2 regions of the Pseudomonas fluorescens genome follow, and region 1 is predicted to be linked to the other one. Evidence: predicted binding sites of a transcription regulator. Region 1 holds the regulator's gene; the other holds the start of a gene.
What was found. The regulator FliA, encoded in region 1, starts transcription of late flagellar genes. The targets are predictions, from matches to a motif close to CTAAAGTTTNNNNNNNNNNNGCCGNTAA.

Region 1 (3,412 bases):
GCACGTTCACGGACTTCGCTGAACATGCTGTTCACCGCGTCCAGTGCTTCAAGCACCACGTCCATCAGTTCTGCATCAACGCGCCGCTCACCCTTGCGCAGGATGTCGAACACGTTTTCGGCGATGTGACAGCACTCCACCAGCTCATTGAGCTGAAGGAAGCCGGCGCCCCCTTTTACAGTGTGGAAACCGCGAAAAATTGCGTTGAGCAGATCTGCGTCATCCGGGCGGCTTTCCAGCTCGACCAGTTGCTCGGACAGTTGCTCAAGAATCTCGCCGGCCTCAACCAGGAAATCCTGAAGGATCTCTTCATCGGCGCCGAAGCTCATTAATGGGGTGCTCCTACAGGTCTAAAAACCCAAAAAACCTAAAATTCCAAAACTCTAGAATCCGAGGCTGGATAACAAATCGTCCACATCGTCCTGACCGGACACAACGTCTTCTCGTTTATCGGCATGAATCTGCGGACCTTCACCCTGCGAGAGATGTTTTTGTGGATCTTTTTCTGCAAGCATCGCGGCACGGTCGTGTTCGATGCCCGCAAAGCGGTCAACCTGACTGGCCATGAGGACGAGTTTGAGCAAATTGCTTTCGACTTCGGTGACCAGTTGGGTCACGCGCTTGATCACTTGACCTGTGAGGTCCTGGTAATCCTGAGCCAGCAGGATGTCGTTGAGGTTGCTCGACACCGCACGGTTGTCCGTGCTGCTGCGTGACAGAAAACCGTCGACCCGGCGCGCCAGTTCGCGGAACTCTTCAGCTCCGACTTCACGACGCATGAAGCGGCCCCAATCGGTGCTCAGCGCCTGGGCTTCTTCAGCCAGGCCATTGACCACCGGGGTGGCGCTTTCCACCAGATCCATGGTGCGGTTGGCCGCGGCTTCGGTCAGCTTGACCACATAGCCCAGGCGTTCGGTGGCGTCGGTGATTTGCGACACTTCCTCGGCCTGCGGCATGTGCGGATCGATCTGGAAATTGACGATCGCACTGTGCAGTTCGCGTGTGAGCTTGCCCACTTCCTGATACAGGCCGCGGTCACGGGTCTGATTGAGCTCATGGATCAGTTGCACAGCGTCGCCGAACCTGCCTTTTTCAAGGCTCTCGACCAGTTCGACCGCGTGTTTTTTCAGGGTCGACTCGAAATCGCCCTGTGAAGATTCGTTATGCTCCATAGCTCCCCCGCGCGTCATCAGCCGATGCGTTCGAAAATCTTCTCGATTTTGTCTTTCAACGCCTGAGCCGTGAAAGGTTTGACCACGTAGCCGTTCACACCGGCCTGAGCGGCCTCGATGATTTGCTCGCGCTTGGCTTCAGCGGTCACCATCAGCACCGGCAGATGCTTGAGTTTTTCATCGGCACGCACGTGGCGCAGCAAGTCGATACCGGTCATGCCCGGCATGTTCCAGTCCGTTACCAGAAAGTCGATGCTGCCGCTGTTGAGTACCGGAATGGCAGTAGTGCCATCGTCGGCCTCGACGGTGTTGGTGAACCCGAGATCGCGCAGCAGGTTCTTGATGATCCGCCGCATCGTTGAGAAGTCATCAACGATGAGGATTTTCATGTCTTTGTTCAATTCGACCTCCAAGCAGTCTTAAACGCGCCCAGCACCTGGACGCGCCACTTCAATCAATCGGCGCAGCACTCGAAGACTGTCTGGAGCACAACAGAGCAAGACCGGTGCCGTTCTCACCGCACCAGCCTCGTTCGCAGTGTCCCCACACTGCCTTCAGCGCGCTCGCCACTCCCCCAAACGCCCCCGCAAACGGGCCGCGCACTGGCTGTGTAACTGGCTGACCCGCGATTCACTGACGCCAAGGACTTCACCGATCTCCTTGAGGTTCAGCTCTTCGTCGTAGTACAGCGCCAACACCAGTCGCTCACGCTCCGGCAAATTGGCAATCGCGTCCGCCAGCGCCGCCTGAAAGCGTTCATCTTCCAGATCGCGTGACGGCTCAAGATGAGCACTGGCGCCATCCTCGTGCAGCCCTTCGTGTTCGCCGTCCTGCAACAGATCGTCGAAACTGAACAGCCGGCTGCCCAGGGTGTCATTCAAAATCCCGTAGTAATCGTCGAGACTCAATTGGAGTTCGGCCGCAACCTCGTGATCTTTAGCGTCACGGCCGGTTTTAGCTTCAATTGAGCGAATGGCATCGCTGACCATACGGGTATTGCGGTGAACCGAGCGCGGTGCCCAATCCCCTTTGCGCACTTCATCGAGCATCGCGCCGCGGATCCGGATGCCCGCGTACGTTTCGAAACTGGCGCCTTTGCTGGCGTCATATTTGGTCGAGACTTCGAGCAGGCCGATCATCCCGGCCTGAATCAGGTCTTCAACCTGCACACTCGCCGGCAAGCGCGCCAGCAAGTGATAGGCAATGCGCTTGACCAGTGGCGCGTAACGCTCGATCAACTCGTACTGCGCGTCACGTGCCGACTTCTTGTAGTAGTTCATACCGCTCGCGGTCATAACACAGGCCCTGCTGTTTGCTGCACGAGGCGCTCGACGAAAAACTCAAGGTGGCCGCGCGGGTTGGCAGGCAGCGGCCAGGTATCGACCTTCTGCGCGATCGCCTTGAACGCCAGCGCGCACTTGGAACGCGGAAAGGCTTCATAGACCGCTCGCTGCTTCTGCACTGCCTTGCGCACGCTTTCGTCGTACGGCACGGCGCCGACGTATTGTAAGGCGACGTCGAGGAAGCGATCCGTGACCTTGGTCAACTTGGCGAACAGGTTGCGCCCTTCCTGCGGGCTCTGCGCCATGTTGGCCAGCACGCGGAAGCGGTTCATGCCGTAGTCGCGGTTGAGCAGTTTGATCAGCGCGTAGGCGTCGGTGATCGAGGTCGGCTCGTCGCAGACCACCAGCAACACTTCCTGCGCGGCGCGGACAAAACTGACTACCGAGTCACCGATACCCGCAGCAGTGTCGATCACCAGCACATCGAGGTTGTCGCCGATGTCGCTGAAGGCCTGAATCAGACCGGCATGTTGCGCCGGGCTCAGGTGCACCATGCTTTGGGTGCCGGAAGCGGCCGGCACGATGCGGATCCCGCCGGGGCCCTGCAACAGCACGTCGCGCAGCTCACAGCGGCCTTCGATCACATCGGCCAGAGTACGTTTGGGGGTCAGTCCCAGCAGAACGTCGACGTTCGCCAGCCCCAGGTCAGCGTCCAGCAGCATGACCCGACGGCCAAGCTCTGCCAGCGCCAGAGACAAGTTCACTGACACGTTAGTCTTGCCGACGCCACCTTTGCCGCCGGTCACCGCGATCACCTGTACGGGATGCATGCTGCCCATGTTATTTCTTTACCTTGTCTTGCATAGACGGAGGCCACATTACTGGCTGCGCGTTCTCAACCGGAACAATGCATGGCAGACCATCGATGTAGGTACAAAAACGGTTCATTACCTCAGC
Region 2 (3,412 bases), 1.2 Mb from region 1:
TCTAACGGCTCCCAACTTCGGCAATCCGGGAGAACCTCCGCAATTTCCACCAGAAATCGACAGTGAGGGGATCACACCGCAGTATCTCGCCGCCCACAATGATGAAGTTCTGGTAACCATTGCCATCTATATGCAGCAGCGAGCCTGCGACAGCATCGAATTTCACTTTGGCTCACTTGCGGCGGAGCCAGTCATCATTGAAACGGTGCATGACGCAACTTCACGTACCGTTATCAAACTGAGTGGCGCGATTATCCGTGAGATAGGTTCCGGCACGATGTTCGCGTTTTACAGGCTGCGCGATCGTGCAGGAAACCTTGGGCAACAGTCTTCGTTTAAGCAAGTCAAAGTGGACCTGTCTTGAAGCGCTGACTCTTCGAGGTGGGCCGAACACTCATCTGGTTCGGCCCACATCAGGCAACTGCGTATTTCTCAAATCACAAACCGCGCCACCATGGCATTCAAATCCACCGCCAGACGCGACAGTTCATGGGTTGCGGCGCTGGTCTGATTCGCGCCGGCGGCGGACTGCGTGGCCAGATCACGGATGTTGACCAGGTTGCGGTCGACCTCACGCGAGACCTGCGCCTGTTCTTCCGAGGCACTGGCGATCACCAGGTTGCGTTCGTTGATCTGGTGGATCGACTGGGTGATTTGCTCCAGCGCCACACCCGCAGCGCGGGCCATTTCCAGAGTGGTCTGGGTGCGCTGGTTGCTTTGCTGCATCGACGACACCGCTTCGCCGGTACCGTTCTGGATGCCAGCGACCATTTTTTCGATTTCCTGAGTCGATTGCGCAGTGCGATGCGCCAATGCGCGAACTTCGTCCGCTACCACCGCAAAACCGCGTCCGGCCTCACCGGCACGCGCTGCTTCGATCGCCGCGTTGAGGGCCAGCAGGTTAGTCTGTTCGGCGATGGCGCGGATCACATCCAGCACCTTGCCGATGTCGCGACCCTGCGCGGCGAGGCCTTCGATCATTTGCGCGGTGCTCTGCACGTCATGGGTCATGGTCTGGATCGCGTCGACGGTTTTCACCACTTGGTCACGACCTTCGCGGGCGGCCTGGGTCGACTGGTTCGACGCTTCGGACGTCGACACCGCGTTGCGTGCCACCTCTTCCACAGCGGCGGTCATTTCGTTGACGGCGGTGGCGGCTTGTTCGATCTCGTTGTTCTGCTGTTGCAGGCCACGGGAAGCCTCCTCGGTGACAGCGCTCAACTCTTCGGCCGCGGCGCCGAGTTGCGTGGCGGAACCGGCGATCTGTTCGATGGTTTTGCGCAGGTTGGTCTGCATCGTGGCCAACGCTTGCAACAGCTGTGTGGCTTCGTCCTTGCCATCGACTTCGATGGACTGGGTCAAGTTGCCGCCGGCGATGGTTTGCGCAGCCTGTACGGCACGATTCAATGGGGTGACGATGCTGCGAGTCAGCAACAGGGCCAGCAGTACCGTGGCGAGCGCGGCGACCACGGCAACAACGATGATGCCGGTAATGGCGCTGTCGTAATGTTCACCGGCCTGATTGGAGGCGACTTTCGCTCCCGCCGCATTGATCGCGATCAGCTTGTTGAGTTGCTCGCCCATCTGGTCGGTGCCGTCCTTGATTCGCGTGTTGATCAAGGTGCGCATCTCGTCGACCTTGTCCTGACGCGACAGCTCCATCATCTGGTTTTGCGCTTGCAGGTAGTTGTCGAGCGTGGTCGCGAACGTCTGATACAACGCACGCTCTTCGCTCTCTGCCGGCAACGCGGCGTAACTGGCCTGAGCACTGCGCACCTTGTCCACCAGCACGCCGATGCGCGTTTGCGCTTCTTGCAGGCCTGCCGGGTCGCGGTTGACCAGAATCCGGAACGACAGAATCCGCAGGCGCAGAACGTTTTCCGTGACCACGCCAAGGTAGGTGACGCTGGGCAGTTGGTTGGTCTCCATGTCGATGGAAGCCTGGCGAATGGTCGACATGCGGTTGACGGCGAACACACCAAGGACAATCACCAGCAAGGCGATAAAGGCAAAACCGAGGAAGGCACGGGGCGCGATATTCAGGTTACGCAAGGACATGGTTGGACTCTCGGATAGAGGTAGCTGCGAGCGTCCGTGCCGTCATCACTGGCCCTTGGGGGCGGGACCAGTCAGGCGTCACTGTTCGAGGGAATCTGTGTGCGCCTGATCTCTGTATCGGCGGCGCTTTAGGAAGATTTCGTGTAAAGCGAAAATATTTTTCAAGGTGTTTCAGCGCTGAAACACCTTGACACTAACCCCCTGTGGCGAGGGGATTTATCCCCTCTCCACAACATCTTCAGGAAGTCAGTCATTGAGTTTGGCCATCTGCCAGACGCGGGCAATGTCAGTCGCCCGTTCGCGCAACAAGCGTGGAGCTTCGGCACAGGCCTGCTCCAGGGTCATCGGGCCGCTGGTGACGGCGAATGCGGCGTCGATGCCGTGCTCGTAGAGTTCCTGATAACCCTCACCCAAGGTGCCGGCGATGACGATCACCGGCACGCCGTGCTGTTTGGCAATCCGCGCCACGCCGAACGGGGTCTTGCCGCGCAGGGTTTGCGCGTCGAAGCGCCCTTCTCCCGTGATCACCAGATCGGCGCCGTTGACCGCTTCGGCCAGGCCCACCAGTTCGGCAACCACTTCCACGCCGGCCTGAAATTGCGCACCGAGAAACGCCTTGGCCGCAAAACCCAATCCCCCCGCCGCACCACTGCCCGGCTCATCGCGAACGTCCTTGCCCAACGCTTGCGCGCAGAGCTCGGCGAAATGCCCCAGCGCCTGATCCAGTTGCTGCACTTGTGCCGGTGACGCGCCTTTTTGCGGGCCGAAAATCGCCGAGGCCCCGTGCGGGCCGCACAGCGGGTTGTTGACGTCGGCGGCGATGTCGAAGCGCACGTGGGCCAGACGCGGATCAAGCTCGCTCAAGTCCAGTCGCGCCAGTTGTGCCAGCGCCAAGCCGCCCGGCACCAATGGCTGACCCTGCGCATCGAGCAATTTCACCCCAAGCGCCTGCATCGCGCCGGCGCCGCCGTCGTTGGTGGCGCTGCCGCCAATCGCCAGAATCACCCGTTGCGCGCCGGCATCCAGCGCGGCGCGAATCAGTTCGCCGGTGCCGAAGGTGCTGGTGATGCATGCATCGCGTTGCCCCGTAGGCACTAATTGCAAACCACTGGCCTCGGCCATTTCGATGATCGCGGTGTGATTGTGTGGCAACCAGCCCCACGCGGCGTCGACCGGCGCACCCAGCGGCCCGCGTACTCGGGTGCGGCGCAGTTCACCCTCGCAAGCGGCGAGAATCGATTCCACCGTGCCCTCGCCGCCGTCGGCCATCGGGCATTTGACCAGTGTTGCTTGCGGCCAGACTTGCGCCAACCCCAGAGCAATGGCTTCGGCAACGCCTTGGGCACTCAGGCTG

Region 2: E4T63_RS13640 (methyl-accepting chemotaxis protein) is a predicted target of FliA. The motif match lies at 2,173-2,200, and genes of this name have one in related genera.

The regions. Positions count from the first base shown of each region.
Region 1 is NZ_CP038438.1:1,769,914-1,773,325, reverse strand. It holds gene E4T63_RS08055 (chemotaxis protein CheA) at 1-329, opposite strand, end outside; gene E4T63_RS08050 (protein phosphatase CheZ) at 384-1,172, opposite strand; gene E4T63_RS08045 (chemotaxis response regulator CheY) at 1,190-1,561, opposite strand; gene fliA (RNA polymerase sigma factor FliA) at 1,727-2,467, opposite strand; gene fleN (flagellar synthesis regulator FleN) at 2,464-3,294, opposite strand; gene flhF (flagellar biosynthesis protein FlhF) at 3,408-3,412, opposite strand, start outside.
Region 2 is NZ_CP038438.1:2,995,750-2,999,161, reverse strand. It holds gene E4T63_RS13645 (hypothetical protein) at 1-364, shown strand, start outside; gene E4T63_RS13640 (methyl-accepting chemotaxis protein) at 433-2,058, opposite strand; gene E4T63_RS13635 (glycerate kinase) at 2,305-3,412, opposite strand, start outside.